4 regions of the Paenibacillus sp. 01T424 genome follow, and region 2 is predicted to be linked to each of the others. Evidence: predicted binding sites of a transcription regulator. Region 2 holds the regulator's gene; each other region holds the start of a gene.
The links. The regulator Rex, encoded in region 2, represses fermentation and respiration genes when NADH is low (regulators of the CRP and FNR family bind a similar motif). The targets are predictions, from matches to a motif close to TTGTGAAATATTTCACAA.
Positions count from the first base shown of each region.

Region 1: a site for Rex is predicted at 1,726-1,743, ahead of AC1DPK_RS31360 (nitrate/nitrite transporter). Genes of this name have one in related genera too.
Region 3: a site for Rex is predicted at 3,429-3,446, ahead of AC1DPK_RS05000 (DUF1641 domain-containing protein). Genes of this name have one in related genera too.
Region 4: a site for Rex is predicted at 2,667-2,684, ahead of nadA (quinolinate synthase NadA). Genes of this name have one in related genera too.

Region 1 covers NZ_JBFTPZ010000065.1:10,744-16,931, reverse strand. The annotation lists gene AC1DPK_RS31365 (anthranilate phosphoribosyltransferase) at 1-192, shown strand, start outside; gene AC1DPK_RS31360 (nitrate/nitrite transporter) at 378-1,613, opposite strand; gene AC1DPK_RS31355 (molybdopterin molybdotransferase MoeA) at 2,001-3,263, shown strand; gene nirB (nitrite reductase large subunit NirB) at 3,292-5,442, shown strand; gene nasC (assimilatory nitrate reductase catalytic subunit NasC) at 5,427-6,188, shown strand, end outside.
Region 2 covers NZ_JBFTPZ010000005.1:47,327-53,514, forward strand. The annotation lists gene AC1DPK_RS05820 (AAA family ATPase) at 1-519, opposite strand, end outside; gene AC1DPK_RS05825 (hypothetical protein) at 521-1,051, opposite strand; gene AC1DPK_RS05830 (cell wall elongation regulator TseB-like domain-containing protein) at 1,166-1,663, opposite strand; gene AC1DPK_RS05835 (amidohydrolase) at 1,696-2,997, opposite strand; gene AC1DPK_RS05840 (redox-sensing transcriptional repressor Rex) at 2,978-3,634, opposite strand; gene dinG (ATP-dependent DNA helicase DinG) at 3,631-6,188, opposite strand, start outside.
Region 3 covers NZ_JBFTPZ010000004.1:86,481-92,668, forward strand. The annotation lists gene AC1DPK_RS04985 (GDYXXLXY domain-containing protein) at 1-2,078, shown strand, start outside; gene AC1DPK_RS04990 (hypothetical protein) at 2,266-2,727, opposite strand; gene AC1DPK_RS04995 (MGMT family protein) at 2,861-3,184, opposite strand; gene AC1DPK_RS05000 (DUF1641 domain-containing protein) at 3,535-3,975, shown strand; gene AC1DPK_RS05005 (NAD(P)/FAD-dependent oxidoreductase) at 4,012-5,193, shown strand; gene AC1DPK_RS05010 (extracellular solute-binding protein) at 5,259-6,188, opposite strand, start outside.
Region 4 covers NZ_JBFTPZ010000033.1:57,257-63,444, reverse strand. The annotation lists gene nadC (carboxylating nicotinate-nucleotide diphosphorylase) at 1-24, opposite strand, end outside; gene nadB (L-aspartate oxidase) at 17-1,630, opposite strand; gene nadA (quinolinate synthase NadA) at 1,664-2,602, opposite strand; gene AC1DPK_RS23185 (ABC transporter permease) at 2,953-3,915, opposite strand; gene AC1DPK_RS23180 (ABC transporter permease) at 3,917-4,999, opposite strand; gene AC1DPK_RS23175 (ABC transporter ATP-binding protein) at 5,005-6,188, opposite strand, start outside.

The DNA of each region.
Region 1 (6,188 bases), on a different contig from region 2:
GGGGAAGGACATATTGCCTTCGTCAATCAGGTGCTTTTAAATGGAGCGGTACGACTGCAGTTCGTAGGCAAGGTAGACTCTATTGAGGAAGGTATTTATACATGTCAACATTTGCTTGACTCATGCGCTCCATGGGAGCTTTATCGCAAATGGCAAGGCGCGATGCTCGGTGGCGCTATTAACATTTTATGAGGATCAGGCAGATTTAGAGAACGCGCCGAGTGCGTAACGATCACCGGATTAAGGCGATGGCGAAGCTGCTTCAAACCCCGATACGGCTGCACATAAAAAGCTCTAGAACGACAAAAAAATACCCTTGGATTAAGCAAACAGCTTAGTTTAAGGGTATTTGGTTTATTTAATTGATTAATTGTATATTAAACGTTAACTTGAGAAGCATCAACGTCTAGACGGGCTTTGCCGCCTTTAGCCATCCATTTATGTTTCCATTTCATTTGCATGACCGTTAACAAAATAAGGGATGCCAGCGTCACAGAGCTGAGGATCAAGAAGCCGGAAGTGTATGAGCCGGTAGATTGATAAAGCTTTCCGAGAATTAGAGGGAGCGCATACCCGCCTAATCCGCCAGCAGCCCCAATAATGCCTGTCATGAGGCCTAGTTCACTGCCGAAGCGCTGCGGTACAAGCTGGAATACAGAGCCATTTCCTGCACCGAGACACATCATTCCGATGAAAAGCAAGGTAATGACGACAGGCAGTGGGGGCATGGCTGCTACTGCTGCAAGCATTAAGCCTGCGCCGCTGTAAAGAATCGTCAACATGCGCGCTCCTCCGATCCGGTCTGAAAGATATCCGCCAACAGGTCTAAAGAAGCTTCCTGCAATGACACAAAAGGTTGTGAAGTCAGCGGCTCTGACTGGGGATAACCCATATTGTGTATTGAAGAAGATGGTCAAATAGTTGGAGAGTCCGACGAATCCGCCAAAGGTTACGCAATAGAAAGCGCAGAACACCCATGCATCGCCTTGTTTTAAAACCTGCGCATATTGTGAAAGCTTTTTAGGCGCAGGACGGTTCGGACTATTTTTGGCAAAGATCGTGAAGATAATAAAGACGATAATGATCGGGATGATAGCAAGTCCAAAAACCATTTCCCAGCTGCCGTAATGTTGCGCCAAGCGGTTAGCAAACAAAGTAGAAATTACAGTACCGCTATTTCCTGCCCCGGCGATACCCATTGCAAGTCCTTGATGCTCCTTGGAGTACCACTGGCTGGCAAGCGGTAAGGCTGCAGCAAATGAGGCGCCAGCAACACCGAGCAGTAGAGCTACGATATAGAGCTGATCCAAGGAATGTACGAATTGCCAGCCCATTATTAATGGAATAAGAGTAAAGAGCATTCCGAACTGAGCCGTTCGTTTGGGCCCGATATAATCGGTCATGAAACCTAACACTAATCTTAAAATTGAACCTCCTAATATAGGAAGAGCTACGAGGTTTGCTTTTTGAACAGGATCCATCGGATAATCGGCCGCAATAATAACGCTGAGAGGACCAATAAGCACCCAAATCATAAAACTCATGTCAAAATACAAAAAAGCACTGAATAAGGTAGGTTTGTGCCCGCTATGCCAAAATCCTTTTCTCTCCATTCCAATCTCTCCCTTTTCTATTGTAATCAACTAAAAAAGCCGCAATCCGTCCTTATTAAGGAACGGATTGCGGCTTCATTGCCATAGGGGGCACGTCATTGTGCGACCACTTTTATGCATTGGATCACAAACTTTGTAACCCCAACTCGAATTATAGGGCGGTGTAATATTTATGTCAATATATATTACATAAAATATTTTTCGGAAAAATTGATTAAGATTGTGTTATATATATTGACATGTAAATTAACATGAACTAATCTATACATTATAGAACGAGTACAGCACAATGGCGTGCTAACTCTTGCGGCAATGATGCCTTTTCCCAGATGCGGGAAAGGGCTTTTTCTGATCATTTTTGTACCAATCATTCGCTGGAGGGATAACATGTCGGTCCTAAATCCAATTCAACCGCTTACGGCATCCGTATCAAACGCTTTAATGAAATTGACAAGGGAAATGAAGGAGCCGATTTGTGAGACGGTATCGTTAGATGATTGTCTATCCAGAGTACTTGCTCATGATTTTGAAAGCCCATTCTCCTTGCCACCTTTTCGCCGAGCCGCAATGGATGGATACGCCATTTACGCCGCATCATCGGGAGGTGCAAGCAAGGAAATGCCTGTGTTATTACAGGTTAAAGGAGAAATTCGGTCAGGCCAATCAGAGCGTATGTACGATATGGAGCCAAAAATGATGACTGCGGTTCGTATTTTCACTGGTGCTCCCGTGCCTGCTGGCTATGATACGATTGTAGTGCAGGAAGCAGCACGCGAACGTATGGACCTACGGGGATTATCCATTCAAATTGATCGTGCTTACGTAAAAGGACAACACATTGCCGAAAAGGGCGAGGATATCCGAAATGGTATGAAGGTGCTATACCGCGGAACGGCTATCAAATCGAAAGAAATCGCCATTTTAGCTTCTTTTGGGCAAACGGAAGTACAGGTATATAAAAAACCTCTCGTCACAATTATTCCGGTTGGCGATGAATTGCTCATGCCAGGCGAGAGCTTGCAATCCGGCAAAATTTTTGACGCGAACAGCTTCATGGTAAGCGCTCGGCTTAGGGATCTTGGAGCCTCAGTCATTCGTCATAGGTCCGTACCCGATTGCCTGAAAACGATTGAAAACGCGCTTAAGGCGGCGCTAGAGCAATCAGAATTGATCGTAACCACAGGAGGTGTATCGGTTGGTGATTACGACTTCGTAAAGCTGGCGGCGGAAAGCATCGGCGGCGTACCTTTGTTTACTAAAGTTGTCATGCGACCGGGAACGCCTACCTCTGCCTATCATTTTGGATCTAAGCTTCTCATTTGCTTATCCGGGAATCCATCTGCTTGCTTTGCAGGTGTCGAGCTGCTGCTTCGTCCTGCGATATTGAAGGCTATCGGAAGAAATGATTTTCGGACCGAGTGGATGGAAGGGCGTTTAATCGATTCCATAGCTAAACCGTCCCCTTATCCAAGATACGCGAGAGCATTTGTCTATCGCTCGGAGAAGGAATGGATGGTAGAGCCGCTGCGTCATGATAAGTCCGGTAATGTTGCTGCCTTCGCTAGAGCCAATGCTATCGTACAAATACCAGCCGGGGGGGCTGGCGCGTCAGCTGGGCAAGAGGTTCGTTTTGTTTCTTTAACAATCTAGGAAATTGCACGAGTGGATGTGAGCATAGGTGAGTAGAGAGAAACTAGTCGTTATAGGAAATGGAATGGCAGGTATTAAATGTGTGGATGAAATCATCAAGCTTGCGCCAGATAAATTCCAAATTACGGTATTTGGCAATGAGCATCATCCGAACTATAACCGTATTTTATTATCAAAGGTGCTTCAAGGAGACTCTTCCATTGAAAGCATAGTAATTAATGATTGGTCTTGGTATGTGGAACGGGAAATAAGTCTTTTTAAAGGCGAGACTGTCGCTCATATTCATTCAGATTCACAATATGTAACGACCATATCCGGCATTCGTGCCGATTATGATCATCTCATTATAGCAACCGGCTCTTCTGCCTTTATTCCGCCCATTGCAGGAGTTCATAAATCTGGCGTCATCTCGTTCCGTAACATTGACGATTGCAAGATGATGATCGAATACTCAAAAAAATATAAGAAAGCCGCAGTGATCGGCGGCGGCTTGCTAGGGCTTGAAGCTGCACGAGGCTTGTTAAATCTCGGCATGGAAACAGATGTCATTCACAATGCGCCTTATTTAATGAATCGTCAGCTCGATCGTATGTCATCCGACATGCTTCGCAAAGAATTGGAAGAGCAAGGGATGCGATTCTGGCTCAGCAAGGAAACGGAAAGCATTACCGGATTAAATCGCGCTAAAGGAATACGCTTCACGAACGGCGATTCATTAGAAGCAGATTTAATCGTCATTTCCGTAGGAATCCGTCCAAACGTCGAGCTGGCCAAAAAGAGCGGTATCGATACTAAAAGAGCAATCATCGTGGACGATTACATGCGAACGAGCAAACCCAATATATATGCCGTTGGTGAATGCGCGGAGCATCGTGGCGTCGCTTATGGTTTAGTTGCACCGCTTTATGAGCAAGGGAAGGTGCTGGCCAAAAGTATTTGCGGACATAGTTCAGAGCCCTACTTAGGTTCCGTTCCATACGCACAGCTCAAGGTTTCAGGGGTCGAGGTTTTTTCAGTCGGCGAAATTCGTCCGGAAGAAGCAGAGACCGCTATCCAGCAGTTTGATGGTATTCACGGAACTTACAAAAAAGTGACGATGAAGGAAGGTACGGTGCGCGGAGCTATATTGTATGGCGATACAGCGGAAGGAACCGCCTTGCTTGGCTTAGTGAATAGAAGAGCAGCTGTTGTGGAGCTTATTGCTCCTCCGAGCGCCGGAGGCGGCAGTGCAAAAGATGAACTAGCTGCTCAAATGCAAGAGCGTGAGATGGTATGTGCCTGTAATGCAGTAGACAAATCCGCTATCATGTGCGCCGTAATTGAAGACGGTCTACTAACGCTGGAGCAGGTTCGTGATCATACGAAAGCCTCAAGCTCCTGCGGAGGCTGCCGTCCCATCGTCGCAGCGATCGTCCAATATGCGCTTCAACATGGCAAAGATGCTTTGAAAGCATCGGCTCCGCCAATTTGCAGATGCACCGATGCCAGTCACGAGACGCTGAAACATCATATTGCTGCCAATCCGATGTCTTCTGTTCATGAAATGAAAACATCATTAGGCTGGAAGATCTTATCCGGCTGCACCGTTTGCTCTTCTGCCCTGCACTATTATTTAGTTATTTATCATCCACAGGCTGCTAATCTAGATAGAAATATCGCAGCTGAATACAGTTTTAGCATAAACTCTGCCCCTGCAAATCTAGATTTAATACGCGGTATCCATGCTGAGTTTGATTTGGTTTCCCTTGGGAGCGAGCTAGAAAGCTGCTGCGCAAGCTTGCCTTTCCCGGCACCAGTGAAAGCGGCTATTTCACCCAGCATTCAAAATCCGGCCGGAGTACTTGTTCATGATATTGGAATCACCGGAGCGCCTTCGGGGTGGGAAATCTATGTTGGCGGGCATTCAGAACACCCCGTTAAGCAAGGGCAGCTTATCGCAGTAGCAGAGACAAACTCACTCGCATTAGCGCTGTCTTTAGCTTGCCTCCAGCTATACAGGGAATATGCCGAATTTGGCGAGCCGGTTTGGAAATGGCTGGAAAGAGCAGGAATCATAGAGATTAGAGAAAGGCTGCTCGATAGCAGCTGCCGAATGGAGCTTGCTGGTAGAGCAAAGACTGCTGCCGCAGTGCAACAAAGGATGAAAGGACTTGGTGAGGGTATATGCAGCAATCGTTAATTCATAAGAGCAAGGATTCAGGCTTCGTCATGGATACGCAATGTCCGTTTTGCAGCGTGCAATGCAAGATGCGCATAACGAAAGAACCGACTGTCCTAGAATCAAGCAGGCCTTCCTATGTGATTGAAGGAATTGCTAACGCTGCTTCGGAAGGACGACTATGCGTGAAAGGCATGAATGCACATCAGCATGCAATTAGTCCAGAGCGTCTGCTTCAGCCATTAGTAAGGAAAGATGGCCAATTTGTCGCTTCGTCATGGGAGGAAGCAATAAACGCAATTTGCAGTAAATTCCAAATCAGCAGCAAGGATCATGGCCCTGATTCACTTGGTGTATACGGAGGTGGATCTCTGACTAACGAGAGCGCCTACTTGCTCGGGAAGTTCGCCAGAATTGCGCTGGGAACAAAGTATATCGATTATAACGGTAGGTTTTGCATGTCAGCTGCAGCGTCTGCTGGCAACAAAACCTTCGGCATCGATCGAGGGCTGACCTGCCGATTATCCGATATTCCGCTTGCTCGGTGCATTATTTTGGCAGGAACGAATATAGCTGAATGTCAGCCCACGTTGATGCCTTATTTCATAAAAGCAAAAGAAAACGGAGCCATCATCATCGTCATTGATCCGAGAGTTACGGCAACGGCTGCGATTGCCGACATCCATTTGCAGCTTAAGCCCGGTACGGACGCTACACTTGCTAATGGACTGCTGAAAGTGTTGCTTGATGAGAAGCTGATGGATGAA
Region 2 (6,188 bases):
AAATATAACAGCGCTGCTTTTTTTCGCTTTATTGGCTTTTGTACGCGCCTCTTTGAATAGGTCGCGAATACGTCCTGCGCCTACACCGACATACATTTCTACAAACTCACTGCCGGATGCAGCCAAATAAATCGAATCAGTATATTGAGCAGCTGCCTTAGCAAGCAGCGTCTTTCCTGTTCCTGGAGGGCCAGACAGCAAGATGCCTTTTAATGGCCGAATACCAAGCTTAGCAATTTGTTCTTGATGAACGAGAAAATCAAGCGCCTCTACAAGCTCCTGCTTGGCACGCTCCTGACCTCCGATTTCCTCAAAGGTGAGTGGTGTCATTTTCTCCTCAGAACGCCGCTTCTGGCTAGACAACGCGGTCAGCTTGCCTCTACCTCGTGCTGCATAAACTACGGCAAAGCCTAACACACCCAGCAATACGATGGGAACAACATTTTGTCCAATATATATAAAAAAAGCAATAAGAACAGGAAGTGAGCCTATCGCAATTTCTTTACCATATTTCATCATATTACCATGCCTCCAATTGGTTTGGCGTGCGTGGCAGGACGATATATTTCACCGCTTCATTATTTTTAATCGTAATATACACATTCGTATCATCCATTTCAGTCGTCACGGTGACATCTTTCATGGATTTTGCTGCTTCTTTCATCGCATCTGGAATATGAGAGTAGGTTTTGCGCTCCATCGCCTCTGCAACTTCAAACATGGAAGCATACCACAGATCTTCAAGCTGCTTATTCGATTTTTCTTCTATATTAAGCTCAAGCTTACGGTCGCCAACTACATCTTTTCCGTTAGCCGCAATACTTTCATAGATGTCCCGGAGATTCGCATCCGGCGTTAATTCAAGAGAAATAGCTACTTTATTGCGATCCATAACTGGTTTTTCTGAAGAAACAATACCTTTAATGCCTTTTGTAACTTTCTCTAATGGAGCTGCTACAGCCACTTGATTATATACAGCCCAGCCTCCGAACAAAACGGAAGCGGAAATTGCAGCAGTAATCACGATTGGTATTACACGTGGTCTCATCATTATGAAAATCCCTCCTGCAATAAATTTATGAACACTCCGTATATCAACACCGCTATACGAAAGTATATCATGAAATTATGCAAGAATCGTCCATCAATAAAAGGAAACGGAGCCTTATGGCCCCGTTTTTGCTGGTAACGTATAAGAATCAATAAATGCACCATCATCAAAACGGTAGAAATCATATCGGTAATGATCAGGCTTTTCACCGTCATTATAATAGATCTCCCACACCGTTTTGTCATCAAGCAGACCCGGCTGAATTCTCTTTATTTCTGCCAATGGCCTCTTGCTGATGAAATCATCTTTGAGTGACTTCTCAGAAATGCCTTCCGTCGCTCTCATGATAACTGGTTGTTGCTTCTCAGTCAGCCATACGTATACATGTTCATCCTGTTGATTAATACCTTCAACGACCCAACTGTTTTTTTGCCATATATGATGATGTACCTTTTCTATCTCGATAAGATCAGCTGCTTTAGTCGCTTGTTCCTTCGCCGCATTAATTGCTGTCCACTCAGGGGACTGAACTTCACGGAAATAGATAAAGGAAACGGTTAGAAGCAGCAAGAGGAATGCTGTAATTAACAACAACCATCGCTTAAGTGTCATAAACGGCTTTCGTTTCCTTGCTGTTGCTCGCATTAAGCTTGCAGCAAGCGATCAAAGCTCGCTTGTGCCTCGTAACGAATTTTCTCCTCATCAAGCCAAGTGCATTCGCCGTTTTTCAATACTTGTCTTCCATCAATCCATACATGCCGCACATCGCGGCCTGAACCTGAGTAGACCAAATGTGATACGATATCCGTCTGAGGGTAGAAATGCGGCTGTTCAATATCAATAGCGATGAAATCTGCCTTCATGCCTACTTTTAGACTACCAAGGCTCTTCTCTTGCCAAATGGATTTTGCCCCATTCACTGTACCAAGCTTCAATGCTTCCAAAGCAGGGATAGCAGTAGGATCTCCAGATACACCTTTATGAAGCAAAGCCGCGAATCGAATTTCCTCAAATAAATCAAGATTGTTGTTGCTTGCCACACTATCTGTTCCAAGCGATACCTTAACACCTGCGCGAATCAAATCAGGAACACGTGCAATGCCGCTAGCAAGCTTAAGATTGCTTACAGGATTATGTGAAACCGCAACTCCTTTAGCAGCAAGCAGCTCGATCTCAGCATCATTCAGATGTACGGCATGCGCAACAAGTGCAGGACGTGAGAAAAAGCCTAATCGATCCAAATGTTCGACCGGACGAAGTCCATAATCACGCACGTTTTGCTCAACTTCCGCTATCGTTTCCGACATATGCGTGTGCAAAGGCAAATCAAAGTCATGAGCTGCTTGTACAAAACGTTCAATATATGCTGGTGGACATGTATAAGGCGCGTGTGGAGAAATCATCGTGGTTATGCGTCCATCGGCTTTCCCGTTCCAATCACGGGCAAAAGCAATTGCCTCAGCAAGCTTAGCTTCCTGTACATCTGGTGGACATAGTCCGATAACGCCTCTTGTCAAAACACCGCGGATACCGCTTTGCTCAACCATTTGAGCAACTTGATCCATGCGATCATACATATCAACAAAAGCTGTTGTACCTGATTTCAGCATTTCTACGATCGCTAGAGAACTTCCTGCACGTGTATCTTGATCAACATATTTGCCTTCCATTGGCCACATTTTCTGTTCCAGCCAAACCTGCAAATTCTGATCATCGGAATATCCGCGAAGCAAGCTCATCGCCGCATGTCCGTGAGTATTAATAAGTCCTGGCATAAAAGCCAGCTTGCTGCCGTCTATTTTTTGCACCGTTTCAGAAAGCTGTTCAGGAACAGCCGTACCTATATAACTAATCCGATCATCGGATACAACCATATGTCCTCTAAATGATGGATTTTCGTCATCCATCGTTATAAACAAACCATTTTCAATCCAAATCTGACTCATCCTGCGTCTCTCCCTCTTTGGCTAAATAATAGGCTAAGCTAAGCAATTCCCTTGTGAAATCAGCATTATGTATTCGCATTTCATCCGGTACTCGTAGAATAGCAGGGGCAAAATTCAATATTCCTTCTATGCCTGCTTCGACAAATTGATTAGCTACATTTTGTGCTTCAAATGCTGGAACGGTAATGATGCCGATCCGAATATTTTGCTCTGCAACCGTTGCAGCAAGCTCGCTCATCGGCATTACAATCAAATTATTAATGCTCGTTCCAATTTTGCTCGGATGTACATCGAACACGGCGGTAATCTGCATATTATCCTTGGAGTATTTATTGTAATTGCATAAGGCATGACCTAGATTGCCGGCTCCAACCAACGCAACCTTTATCGTCTGATCAACCTTCAAAATTTGACGTATCTTCTCAATTAAATATACAACATCGTAGCCTACGCCCTTCCGTCCAAACTCTCCGAAATAAGCGAGATCTTTACGAATTTGAGCAGGATTTAAATCAAGCTTTGTGCCTAAATCCTGCGAAGAAATGGTCTGAATCTCACGATTAAGCATTTCATTTAGTACTTGCAAATAAACGGGAAGCCTTCTGACGACAGCCTCCGATATTTTCGTTTGCTTCATCGTTTTTCCTCCTCTTCGCTAGACACAGCTTGATTTTCCTGCGGCAATGCTGCATTTTCATCCGTTAACCATTCTCTCATTCGCACGACCATTTGATCCATATGCATCGTTTCGATTTTTGGTCCTGGCAGTGAATATAAGAAGTGTTTACCGTAGTAAGTGTCGATTATTCTAGTATCATATATGATTACGATCCCTTTGTCTTGTGAAGTCCTTACTAGACGCCCAAAGCCTTGTTTAAAGCGAATGACGGCTTGGGGAATCGACAATTTCATAAAAGGATTTTGTTTCTGCCGCTGCAGCATCTCAGCTTTTGCTTCCACTAAGGGATGGTTAGGCGGTTGGAATGGCAAACGAACGATGGCAAGGCAAATCAGAGCTTCTCCGGGTATATCTACACCTTCCCAGAAGCTGCTCGTGCCAAGTAAAACGGACTCTGGCGTTTGACGGAAACGTCTTGTAAGCTTCGTGCGATTGCCGCTGTCTATTCCTTGTCCTAGTACTTGAATTCCTGCAACGCTTAAAAGCTCTTTAAGCGGCTCGTAGACCTGCCTCAGCATGCGATAGGACGTGAACAGCACTAGCATTCTGCCCTTCGTTTCCTTTGCAGCATCAGAAAGCGATTTTACAAGCATATCCAAATAGGTGTCATCTACAGCTGCTCCCTTGAGTACTGGGAAGTTGCGTGGAATGACAACTAATGCCTGCTCCCGGTAATTAAACGGAGAAGGCAATTGAACGGTTTTAAGCCTGCCCTGCTGTTCATATCCAGTTAACCCAAGCTGCTCCTCCGCGTATTGAAAAGATTTTTGCACAGATAACGTTGCAGAGGTTAATACGATACTTTCTTTGACATCAAAAAAATATTTTTGCAGCTGAGCGCTTACATCTACTGGCACACCGTATAGCTGCACAGATCTGTAGCGGTATACGCTGCTTGCTTCAATCCAAAACACAGAGTCCACAAGCTCTAAGGTGATAAACGTTCTAAGCTCATCCTTAAGTCGAGACAAATCACGTACCGCGCCATTTAAATCCGTTATTATCGCTTGAACACCGGAATCGTCAACACGGTCTTTAATATCGGTAACCATTTTATCGACGGTTCGAATGACTCGGTTAAGTTCAGTGTGGATATTTCCTTCAACCGTAACACCGTCCTCCCAGCCTGCTGGAAGCTCGTTTTTCTTAAGGCGGCATACCGACTGACCATTCTCAGTTGGTCCATCCGATGAAGTTGAAGTAAAGCTATAAAACATTTCAAACAGCTTATCCCAGTGCTCCTTAATTTCTTGGAAAATAGGAATAACGGTATCAATCGTCTCTAACCAGGAAGCTTGATGTGCGTCATCCTCATACATAAGCTTCTGGCGAAGCCCAGGCAATAATCCAGAGCGCGCATCTTTATAAAGCCGAAGAACAGCCTGCGTCAAAGAGAAGTAGTTAATTTGCATACCTAGATGCTTGCCTGCAACCTCTTCCACATGATGTGCTTCATCAATAATGAGATGAGTATAGGAAGGCAATAAACGATGATCTGCTTGAACATCCGTAAATAACATTGAATGATTCGTTATCGTAACATCAGCAATGTTTGCTTCATGCTTCGCGCGATGATAAAAACATCTTTTGAACCAAGGACAAGCTCGATTTAGGCATGAATCCGTATCGCTCGCTACCGTAGACCAAAACTCAGCACCCTTGTTGCCGAAGTTAAGCTCTTCCTGATCGCCAGTTTCCGTTTCTCCAAGCCATACGACCATTTGAGCAGCTGTAACCGTATCCTCAATCGGCGATACAAGATCTTTTGTGTTGATTTTACCTTCAAATTTGCGCAAGCATAAATAATTCCCTCTGCCTTTAAAGATCGAAGCTCTAAACTCAAATGGCAGTATTTCCTCAAGCAATGGCAAATCGCGTTGACGAAGCTGCTCCTGCAAATTGATTGTATGCGTACTAACGACAACTTTTTTGCCGTTCTGAATGCCATAATAAAGCGCAGGAATTAAATAACCAAGCGACTTCCCTGTTCCTGTCCCTGCTTCTATAAGTAAATGCTGATTCTGATTTAGAGCGCTGTGCACCTCTTGAAACATGGCTACCTGCGCTTCTCTTTCCTCATAATTCTCAAATTTCTGTTCGAAGCGTTGTCTTACATCAGCTAAATAATTGTCAAATGAAACATCTGTTAATGGCAGCACACTTGTGCCGCCTGAACGCGGAGGCTGTTCATCGCTCCATTCGCGAACCTTCAATGCAAATTGATTAAAATAGTCATATTCATTCGATTCGAATACAGTACTATATTCCATCTGCTGCCCAGTATGCTTAATAAACCAGCTCAAATCGCTGCCGTCATCTACAAGCGTGGAAAGCCGCTGCAAAGTAAGCAGCGGCAATTTGCGAAGCTTTTTTACCGTTTCAATTAGCAATAGCGCAGTTGCATTTGCATCGCTGTCCGCGCGGTGATGTTGATCATGTGGTATTCCAAAGAGCTCAGAAACAGCTCCAAGCTGATACGTATTAATTGTAGGATATAAAATTCGTAATAATT
Region 3 (6,188 bases), on a different contig from region 2:
TTTTTTCCAAAATGAAAATAATGCTTGGCCATCACTATTTTTTGTCTGTTACTTTTCTAGTCGGCGGCTGTGTCGCGTTTGGCGTGGCGGTTGCCCTTCTAAATCAAATATATAATTCACATGCGGACACCTATGAGCTGTTTCTCGTTTGGTCCATTCCTGCTCTGCTGCTTGCGTTCATTACCCGCTTTAATCCTTTTTATATCCTTGCCTATATACTCGTTCATCTAACCCTGTGGCAATACTTTTTCCCAAGCGCGTATTCTATCGTCCATAGCGACCAAGAAATTTTGCTGATTGGCTGGTTATTTGCGCTTATCAATCTTATTCTATTCGCATTAATAGAATCCAAACGTCTCACATCAGCGCCGCTTAAATATATTAGCTTTATTGCCTTTCATATTTCTTTGCTCGTCTTGACAAGTTCCGATCTATACGAACATTATGGCGCATGGATGAACGTCGCAAGCGCTGCGGCAATCGCGTTCGGATTCTATTATTTCACCCAAGTTCGCCTGGATAAAATCATGCTTACCCTTAACGCGCTGGCTGCTTCCGCTTTCGCTGTATTTAAATATTTCGAGCTGATGTCCGAGCATTATTCCACCTTGTTTTTTATATTCGGACTCCTCTTTGTCGCTTTATTACTCACAGCCAACGTCTTTTTCTTCCGTTACTTAAACAAGCTCGGCAAGCATCAGTCAAGCTCTAATGAACGAGATGACCAAGCATCCCATCCATCAGAAGAACATAAGAGCACTCTTGTTGGCAAAATCGCATTCACAATCGTTACCGTAATCGGTGTTTTGATTGGCAGTATCTCCTTAGTAGGCTTAGTACTATTAGCCGCTGGTGAAATCCCGCCCGAAAATATTTTATTTGTAGTGTCACTGCTGTTTATTATTCCAACACTGCTGCTGACTCGCTTAAATACGGCTGTACGCTACACCGTGCTTACGATTGGATATATAGCTGGACTTATCTCTACCGCTTGGATTGATACTTCAGCCTTGTCTATTTTTTTCATAGCGGTACTGCTTGTCGGATGGTTCAAATGGCAAGGAAGGGTACCGCATTTCTTTATTTATACCTTACTGAATATCAATATCGCTATTCTTCTGTTTCAGTTATTTGGATCTGTTCATAATGCGGCTTCCTTCATCGTGTTCATTGTGACGTCGCTCAATGCAGTCATTTATGCTAGTCACCATCTTCTTAGGGAAGGCCCCTTCAAGATTCATGTAAGAGAATGCGGTTGGTTCTTTACTCTGCTCCTTCTATTTTGGCTAACCTTTATGGATAACATTTTCCCTTACTCATATGAGCTATTTAATATATTGAATTTCATTGTAGTTACGATCGCAGCCTTTCTATTTGTTAGGCGCAGCCAAGCCCTTGAAGCAGCCATAAGCTTCGTATTCTGGTTCATTTTCCTTGCGTTCAAATATTACGACTTGTTCTGGACGTTATTGCACAAGTCGATTACACTCGCTCTGCTTGGCGTGATTATCATAGCAGCTACTTATATTTACGCCTACAGAACACGCGCAGCAGTGTCTGAACAAGCGGACTCATTCAGCCGATTGCTGCGTAGAAGCCCCGCTCTCATTGCTATCGTTGTAGTGCTGCAGCTCGGTTATGTCGGTTACCATGCCGCAGTAAGCGAAATATTGCTCTCGAGCGGCACTCCGATTAAGCTGGCCATCGTGCCGCTTGATCCACGATCCATTTTGCAAGGCGATTATGTAGCGCTCCAATACAATATTTCGGCACCACCAGATCACATCGCTCAGGAACTGGAAAGGCGTCCAAGCAACAGCCGAATTAAGGTCGTGCTTCAACAAGGTGCGGGCGGCGTATACAACTTGGATCGTTTATATAAAAAAGGTGAGCCTTTAGCTGACAAAGAAATCATTATTAACGGTTCCACTAGCGGCTGGAGAACCATCCAGTACGGCATAGAATCTTATTTTGTACCCGAAGGCACTGGGCTGGAAACGGAGCAAAATGCCCGCTTCGCGTATGTAATGGTTGGAACAAAAGGTGATGCTATTCTAGAGAAATTAACGAAAGAATAGTGCTGTACAATTGACCGCCAATAAACAAAAAAAGAAGCAGGACCTATACAGCGCAACAGCTGTGCAGGTCCTGCTTCTTTCAAAATAGAAGGAAATATTTCATTTGCTTCTACTTTGCTTATATGTGCCCAACAACGCTGCTTCCGTTTGCTGAGGACGTTGATGGCTTTTTTGCATATTCTTTCGACTATCCGTGCATCAATTTGTTCAATTCCGTAAATTCCTCTAAATAACCGTTTCTCTCCAGCTCCATTAATGCCTTCCGAATGCTGACCTCATCCTCGCCAGATTGATCTGATAGTGCTAAGAGCTCAGGCAATGTAATGTTTTTATGCTCCTTGCAATACGTGAGCAGCCCTTTGGCTGCCCAAGATAAGCGATCATCCTGGAATTCACCGATCATTTTACGGAACAATTTATGTGGGATTAGCTGCTCGTCAACTAAGGCTTGCATCGCTTTTATTGCAAGTTTTGTCGTCATACGGCCTTTTTTGGCAACCTCGTCTAAGGTGAGCGATGCGGAATCCGCCGTGCTTGAGCTGAGTACGATATAAATCATTTGCGAATAAATATCCAAGCTTTGGTTATAAAAGATTTCGGTGGAAACTGTGAAGTTTCTAACGTTTCCCGGTGTAATTTCTGTTGTCATGTTCTTTCTCTCCCTTCCGAATGGTCTATACCATAATAAAGGTTCGGATACGGGGTTTCAAATGGGGCCTCATTAGAAAAAGTTAATCGCAGCCGCTTAACCGCGAAGAAGCATAATTTTCATCCGGGCAAGGTCATCTTTCTTCTTCTCTTTCCGGATTGTAGCGGTATTTTTCCAAATCAATTCGCCCGTCCTCGCTCGCTGCAACACCTTCCTCTTTTAAATAAAAGATCTGCATGTAACGAGCTTCCTCCTCTTGAATCGATATCTCCCCTTTTGCATTAACAACTCTGTGCCAGGGAAGATTATAAATGCCGCTCATCGAATGCAGAACTCGGACAACCTGCCTTGCCCCCCTGCGATTGCCAGCCAGTTCTGCGACTTGACCATACGTCATTACGGTGCCTTCCGGAATCGCCTTAATGATGGATACAACTCTTTGCGTATAGGGCTGCATATTAGAACTCCTTTATGTATGTTTTTAATCATTGTTTTTTATTATCATAACTGAATTGCGCTTCATGTCAGCAATATTCCAAATCTTTTTACCGAAAGCAATAAATTTCTTTTTAACTTTTGGTGAAAACGATGTAGAATAGAAWCAAAGGGTTTAATCCGATTACGTCATACGCGCATTCACATCCTTCTGCCTCATGCAGAAATAAGACTGTTACGTACACATAAACATTTTTCGATTAACTATGTGAAAAGTGTAACAAACTTTCAGGATGCATTTTTAACTTTAGCGGCTGACACAATTGAGACTACAACTTACTTTCAAATTTACGTAAAGGAGGACATTCTATTATGTCACAACCATCTGCTGGACAAGAGGTTGCAGCTAGCCTCGTCGAAGAAAAACAAACGTTGGATGTACTTGATCAATTGATGAAGCCGGAGGTTCAAGAGTCTCTAACTGTACTCGTGGACAGCCTGCCGAAATTAGCTGAAATGGTTACTCTAATGACCAAAGCTTATGATTTTGCACAAAACATCGCTACAGACAAAGTGTTGATCAACGATTTCGCTCAAGGTATCGGTGAATTCGTTAAACCGGTTCAAGAGAAAGCAAAAGGTATCGCAACAGCAGCTATTGAAGCTGGCGAGCGCTCGCAAGAAGCGGCTAACTCTTCTGTTGGCCTATTCGCTATGTTGAAAATGCTTAAAGATCCGGAAGTTCAAAAAACGCTTCGTTTCGCGCAAGCTTTCCTTAGTGTTTTGTCTGAACGCAAAAACGATAAAGTATAATACACCGAATACGTATAGAACGAACGGAGGATGAACATGTCGAAGCAAATACTAATTCTTGGTGGCGGTTATGGCGGTCTTCTTACTGCTCTAACAGCACGACAACACTTGACTGCAGCAGAAGCTAGCATCACAATCGTAAACCGTTTTCCAACTCACCAAATCATTACTGAGCTGCACAGACTTGCTGGAGACACAATTGCTGAGCAAGCAGTTGCTCTACCGCTTAGCAAGCTTCTAGGCGACAAACAAGTTAACATCATCGTTGACTCGGTTAAAGAAATTAAACCTAACGAGAAGCAAGTGGTTCTTGAAAGCGGACAAGTGCAAAAGTACGACACTCTTGTTGTAGCACTTGGAAGTGAAACGAACTACTTCGGCATTCCAGGATTGGAAGAGAACAGCCTTGTTCTTAAATCCGTTGCTGATGCTAACAAAATCCGCAAGCATGTTGAAGATCGTCTTGACGCTTACAAAAAATCAGGCAACAAAGCTGACGCAACAATCGTTGTTGGCGGCGGCGGCTTGACTGGCGTTGAGCTTGTTGGCGAATTCGCTGACAGACTTCCTGAGGTTTGCCGCAGCAAAGGCATCGACTTCAATGATATTTCGCTGTATTGCGTAGAAGCCGGCCCTGCCGTTCTGCCAATCTTCCCGAAAGTATTGATCGATCGCGCTGTAACAAGCCTTGAGAAACGTGGCGTTAACTTCATCACTAGCGTAGCGATTACAGAAGCGACAAAAAGCTCCGTATCGCTTAAAGACGGTCGTACGATTGAATCCAGCACAATCATTTGGACTGGCGGCGTTAAAGGTAATCCAGTTGTCGGCAGCAGCGGTCTTGCAGAAGACCGTGGTCGTTCACTTGTTACACCAACGCTTCAATCGACTTCACACGCTGATGTATTCCTTGCTGGCGACTGCGCAGTTGTATTCCCAGAAGGCAGCGAACGTCCTTACCCTCCAACAGCTCAGCTTGCTTGGCAAATGGGCGAAACGGTAGGCTACAACCTAGCGGTTCAAATCAAAGGCGGCGTTATGGATAAGTTTGTACCTGTATTCTCCGGAACACTGGGCAGCCTTGGCCGTAAAGATGGCGTGGGCACAATCGGCGGCAACGCGACACAGCTTAAGGGCTTGCCTGCTTCCCTAATGAAGGAAGCAAGTAACGTTCGTTACCTGTCGCATATTCACGGTTTGTTCGCACTAGCTTACTAATATACACAAACAAAAAGAAGGAGGGCAGCTGCCCTCCTTCTTTTTGTTTTACCCATCAGCTAACCTTACTTCTGCAATGCCTGCCATTCTTTAAATTGCTTCTGATATTCAGCGACGACCTTATCAAGACCAGCAGCCTTTAAGCTTTGAAGAGCTGCCGGGAAGTATTTATCGTAGGATACCACGCCCATTTTAATTGGAATGATCTTCGATTTCACTTCGGATAGCACATTCGCATATTCAACAGCAATCGGCTCCGTATTGAGGCGGAAACCAAGAACAGGTGAGAATTCAACTGGATTCGAAGGCTCTGTCGTTTGCATTTTCAAATAATCTTCCGGCGTCTTCACATCAAACAACATGTAGTTAATGTTGCCGATCATCCACGAATCAAAATAATACGATTCATCATTCGCGTCACGAATAAATTCTGCCGTACGCTCGCCTACCGCTTTGTAGTGCGTGCCTTCTTCCCCATATAGGAATAGGTTGTGATTATCCTTATTGCTGTACAGCCAGTTCAAGAACATAATAGCTGCTTCTGGGTGCTTCGATGTAATTGGAACTGCATTTGTATTTCCGAACGCCAAGTATTGAAGCAGCGGTTTCTCTTCTGCCAAATAACCCTCGCCTACTTTTGCTTCTGGATTATTTCTTGCAATTGCGATCGAAGAGTACAAAGCGCCGTTCGTGCTGTAAATAAAATCGCCCAGTGTCATGGCTTTGTCGCGCTCTTCCTTCTTATACGTCAAAATATCAGGGTTAATCAGCTTTTTCTCATACAGCTGGCGGAAAAACTCTGCATCCTTTTTGAATTCTTCACTCTCGAGCCACGAGCTAATATTGCCCGCTTGATCGACCTTAATGATTTGTTCGCGGTAATCTACAAAAAACGGCCATGAATCGTACGTACGGTGTAAAAATACAGGCGTAACATCCGTTTCCGTTTGAATATATAATTTCTTGTCGGAAGCTTGTTGCATCTTCTCAGCCGT
Region 4 (6,188 bases), on a different contig from region 2:
ACCGCCTGCCATCCATTCAAACATCCTCTATTCGCTCCTCCGTCAATCCATATAGACGGTGTAACACCGTATGCTTTCTCCACATTGCATCATCGCGTACCGGGAAATCCTCACGGAAATGCGCTCCACGGCTTTCCTCCCGAGAGAGTGCAGCTTCCGTAGTCAGCAGGGCACAGGTGAGCAGATTAGCAAATTCGTATTCCTCACGCCCCGTCAGAACGGATTGATAGATAGGCAACTGCCGTTTCAATTCCTCAAGACCCTTCATAAGACCACTTGCATCGCGGCGCAAGCCAGCGTAACGGACCATAATCTTTTGCAGCTTAAGCCGTCTTTCTACGACAGCTTGGATTGATGTACTGCTCCGTTCTATCTCATTACTAATATTAGGCTGAATCGTAAGACTCGGAAGCTCATCGATTCGTTTTACAATTCTTCTGCCAAATACAATGGCCTCGGATAGCGAATTGCTCGCTAATCGATTAGCGCCGTGTACACCTGTTGAGGATACTTCGCCGCAAGCGAATAAACGCTTTATATTCGTTTCCCCATTTAGGTCGGTTTTCACTCCGCCCATCATATAATGCATAGCTGGCGCAACCGGAATCCAGTCCGACGTCAAATCGAGGCCGTATTTTAAGCAATATTCATATATAGTAGGAAAACGGTGCTTTACCATTTCCGGTGATTCATGTGTAATATCAATATAAACGAAGGTCGATTTCGTCTCTTCCATTTCACTGACGATGGCTCTCGCCACAACATCACGCGGTGCCAGCTCCAGCTGCTCATGGTAGCGTTCCATGAAGCGCTCTCCTTTAATATTACGAAGATACGCCCCTTCGCCGCGCACAGCCTCTGATATCAAAAACCTTGGCGCGCCTGGATAACATAGAGAGGTAGGGTGGAACTGAATAAACTCGACATCCTGTATGTATGCCCCTGCTCGATAAGCCATCGCAATGCCGTCTCCTGTGGCAACCTCAGGATTTGTCGTGTAACGGTACAACTGGCCAGCCCCGCCTGAGCTTAAAATGACGGCTTTGCCTCTTACAAACAACCGCGCACCGCTTGGCTTCTGTACAATGACACCACAGCATTCGCCGTCCTGTGTAACCAAATCAATAACAAAATGGTCGTCCCAAACTTCGATCTTAGGATTGGCAATAGCCGTTTCGGACAATGCTCGTACGATCTCGAAACCAGTAGCATCCCCGTTAGCATGCAAAATACGCCGCTGGCTATGCGCTCCTTCCTTCGTAAGCGCAAACTCGCCATTCTCCAGATCGAATTGCGTCCCCATCTTTATTAAGCTGCGAACACCTTTGGGTCCCTCATGAACGAGTACATCAACCGCTTCATTAGAACATAAGCCTGCACCCGCTACGAGTGTATCTTGTCTATGGTAAGCCGGCGAATCCTCATCCGAAATAACCGCAGCGATACCGCCCTGCGCATAACGCGTATTGCTGTCGAGCAGCGATTTTTTCGTAATCATGAGGACAGAATTGTTTTCACTTGCTCGTATAGCGGTAAAAAGACCGGCAATGCCGGCCCCAATTACAATCACATCTTTTTCTATAACAGGCAGCTCACTTAACTGCACATCGACTAAATATCTAGGAATCATCATTGGCTCCTCCAAGCGTAGAAGCAGCGCATACTACTTCACGAGTAGCATGCGCTCCAAGGATAAACGGGCTTGATCTGCAACATGTGGCGGTACGTAGATTTGAGGCTGCATCGTTTCCAAGCATTTCACTAGTTTCTTCAAATTATTTACTTTCATGTTAGGGCACACCAAATATTTAGATGCAAAATGAAAAGTTTTACCTGGGCTGTCTAAACGAAGCTGATAGCCAGTGCCATCTTCTGTTCCCACGATAAATTCTTGGCAATCTGATTCTTTACAATATTTAATAATAGCGGTTGTACTGCCTACAAAGTCGCCTAGCTCAACGACTTCAGGACGACATTCCGGATGCACAACGAATTGCGCATTAGGATATTTCGCTTTCATTTCTTCTACGTCTTTAACCGTCAGCATATCGTGCGTATTGCAGTAACCTTCCCAGATAATCATTTTCTTATCGGTATTCTGCTGCACATAGTGGCCTAGGTTCTTATCTGGTACCCAGATGATCTCGTCGCCTTCAACCGAATTGACAACTTTAACCGCATTTGCCGATGTGCAGCAAATATCAGTCTCCGCTTTGATCTCAGCAGACGAGTTAATGTAAGTAACGACCTTTGCATTCGGGTGCTGCGCTTTCAGCTTACGCAAGCCATCAACACTTACCATGTCGGCCATCGGACAGCCCGCACGCTCGTCGGGAATGATAACGGTTTTATTAGGAGCCAAAATTTTTGCGCTCTCACCCATAAAGTGAACGCCGCAAAAAACAATAACTTCAGCATCCGTTTGTGCAGCCTTCTGCGCAAGCAGGAAGGAATCTCCACGGAAATCAGCTACCTCTTGAATTTCATCACGTTGATAATAATGAGCTAAAATGATAGCATTCCGTTCTTTCTTCAACTGTAACAACCGTTCACGCAGCTCTCGGTTTTGCTCCGCCTTGCGTTCCAGTGCCAGTGCTTCCACAGTAGATCCTCTCCTCTTATGAGGGATGGGCGATAACCCATTCCGTTATACGGCAAGCTGAACTTTGTGAATTGATGCACAAACTTAGAAAGTCGCTTACCTATAGTTTAAACCAAAAGGGATAAATTCATTTGATTAAGTTTTAATTTACACGCGGTAGATGCTACTGTCAATGCGTTAAAGGCCTTTTTAAGGCAGCAATTTAAAATAAATTATTTTGATCGCTGTATCTCACTCACATTCTTCGTAAATGAACCTTTTTTACTATATAATCGCGACCTCCGTCATCACTTGTATTAGCAACGAAATAAAAAAAGTCTCTCTCCGCGATGGAGAGAGACCATATTGAATTATCTTTTTGCTGGATCGTAAGGTTGACCAAGTGCTGAGGGCGCATTTGAACGACCAACAGCTCCTGCCAAAACGATCAATGTCAAAACGTACGGCAGCATGTAGAAAAATTCAACTGGAATATGCTGCGAGAATTCAAAGCGCTGTGCAAAGCTTCTAAGCGCCTGAGCTAGACCGAAGAACATTGCTGCTCCTACAACGCCAAGCGGATTCCATTTGCCGAAAATCAGTGCTGCGAGCGCAATAAATCCTTGCCCAGAAATCGTATTATGCGCAAAGCTGCTAGTCGTCGTCAACGTAATTGTCGCACCGCCAAGGCCTGCAAGCGCGCCGCTGAGCAATACGCCGATATAACGGTATTTCGTTACGCTAATACCAACGGTATCCGCAGAGCTCGGATGTTCGCCCACCGCACGCAGACGCAAGCCAAATGGCGTATGGAACAAGACGAAATAACTGATTACTGCGATAGCTAGGACAATATACGTCGTCGGATACGCGGTGAAAATAGCTTTCCCGAGCAACGGAATATCAGATAAATAAGGTATTTTCACTTTGTGGAACACATTAGCCAAAAGCGGCGTTTGACCTGATCCATCATAAATGCTTTTGGTTAGGTAAAGCGCTAAGCCAAGCGATAGAATGTTAATAACGACACCGACGACGGTTTGATCCGCACGGAACGTGATCGTTGATATCGCATGCAATAAAGCAAATAACGTACCATAAATAGCTGCAGCTATAAATCCAATCCACGGTGAAGCACTGCCTAACCCAGCTTGTATCGCATACTCCGTTGCAACTGCCGCGGCGAACGCCCCTGAAACCATCAAGCCCTCTAGTCCGATGTTCACAACACCTGAGCGCTCTGAGTACATACCGCCAAGCGCTGTAAAAATGAGTGCGGTGGAGAACACGAGCGTTGTATTAATAAGTTGTCCAATGATGTCTAGCACGTTCATCCTACACCGCCTCCTTCCGCTTGCTTGCACGTTTATTTAGAAAAGGCTTTAAGAACCACTTCACCAATCCATGCGAAGCAACGAAGAAAATAACGGCGCCGATTACGATACGCACGACCTCAGGAGGAACACCCGCACCAAAGCTCATGCCTGCTGAACCGTAGCTGAGTCCACCGAATAAGATTGCACCAAGGAATACACCAATCGGCGTATTGCCGCCAAGGAGCGCTACCGCAATACCATCAAACCCATAGCCCGGAGAAGCGGCCATAACGGTCTGGTTGCCGAACACGCCTAAAATTTCAAACACGCCGCCCAGACCAGCGAATACGCCGCTTATAAACATCGACTTAACCATCGTTACGTTAACGTTCATACCCGCATATAACGCTGCATCCGGATTATGTCCAACAGCGCGAAGCTCGTAGCCTTGTTTCGTACGCCATAACACGAAATAAAACACAACGATACAAATGAGCGCAACAACCGTACCCCAGTGCATACGAGCGTTGTCTGTCAATTTAATAAGCCAATCAATTTTCACCATAGCTGATTCATGAACCGGCATCGACTTCTGCTGGCCTTTCTCAACAAGAAACTTCGCGATGATAAAATTGGAGAGGAACAATGCGATCCAATTCAGCATGATGGATGAAATAACTTCATTTACTCCACGCTTCGCTTTCAAGTAACCAGCAATACCCGCCCATAGACCGCCGAATACAGCACCCGTAATTACAGCTAGAGGCGCATGTATATACCATGGCAGGTCAAGCAGCACGCCAACGATTGTCGCGCCAGTCATGCCCATTACAAATTGTCCCTCAACACCGATATTGAATAGACCTGTACGGAAAGCGAAGGAAACGGCTAAACCTGTAAAGATCAATGGTGTAATTGCTCGAACCGCTTCTCCCATATTGTAAGGAGTGCTAAACAGCTTATTGATTAAAGAAGTGTACGCTAGAATTGGATCGTACCCTCCAGCAAGCATGGCAATGGCGCCAACCACAAATCCAAGAATGATTGACACAATTGGAATAAGGATAGACGATTTATTAAATATTTTTTTCAAGGTTTCCATATACGCTATCCTCTCCCCTCTGATGCAGGTACAGCTATTTTGTTACCAGCCATCATAAGTCCAAGCTGCTGATCATCTCTTTGCTCAGCATCAACCTCACCCATTAGCTTGCCTTCATACATGACCGCAATTCGATCGGACAGTGCATACAGCTCATCAAGCTCAAATGATACGAGTAAAATCGCTTTTCCTTCGTTACGAGCTTGTACCAACCGCTTGTGCACAAATTCAATCGCACCGATGTCGAGACCGCGTGTAGGCTGAACCGCAATTAACAAATCAGGATCTTTATGAAGCTCCCGTGCGATAATAGCCTTCTGCTGGTTTCCTCCAGACAACTGACGAGCATGCGTATGAATACCTGATGAGCGAACATCAAATTCGTTAACAAGCTTTTCAGACAGCTTGTCCATGCTGTTGTAATCAATAAACATGGAACGGCCGAATTCCGGCTCAAAATACGTATTCAAAATCATATTTTCACTAACTGAGAAATCTAGCACCAGCCCATGCTTATGCCGATCCTCTGGTATATGCCCTACTCCCGCAACCGATATTTGGCGCGGAGAATGATTCGTCATATCCTTGCCATTCAGCTTAACGCTGCCGCCGTCCAGCTTGCGCATACCAGTTATAGCGTAAATGAGCTCGCTTTGCCCATTGCCATCAACACCGGCTATGCCAAAAATCTCTCCTGCACGAATGTTGAAGCTCGTACCATCCAGTACATTTTTGCCTTGATCACCTTTCATCTGCAATCCATCCACAGATAAAATAACTTCGCCAGGCTCGTTCTTCGTCTTCTTCACCTCGAAGGATACGTCCCTGCCGACCATTAATTCCGCAAGCTGCTGCTCATTCGTCTCATCTGTAGTTACTGTCTTGATAACCTTGCCGCGTCGAATAACGGTTACAGCATCTGCAAGAGCCATTACTTCTTTCAATTTATGCGTAATGATAATAATCGACTTTCCTTCAGCAGCCAGGTTGCGAATGATTTCGATTAGCTCCTCAATTTCCTGCACCGTCAAAACAGCTGTCGGCTCATCAAAAATAACGATTTCGGCGCCGCGATACAACGTTTTCAGAATTTCAACACGCTGCTGCATGCCTACTGTAATATCTTTAATTCGCGCCTGAGGGTCTACATTCAGACCATAACGTTCGGATATCGCCCGAACCTTCTCAT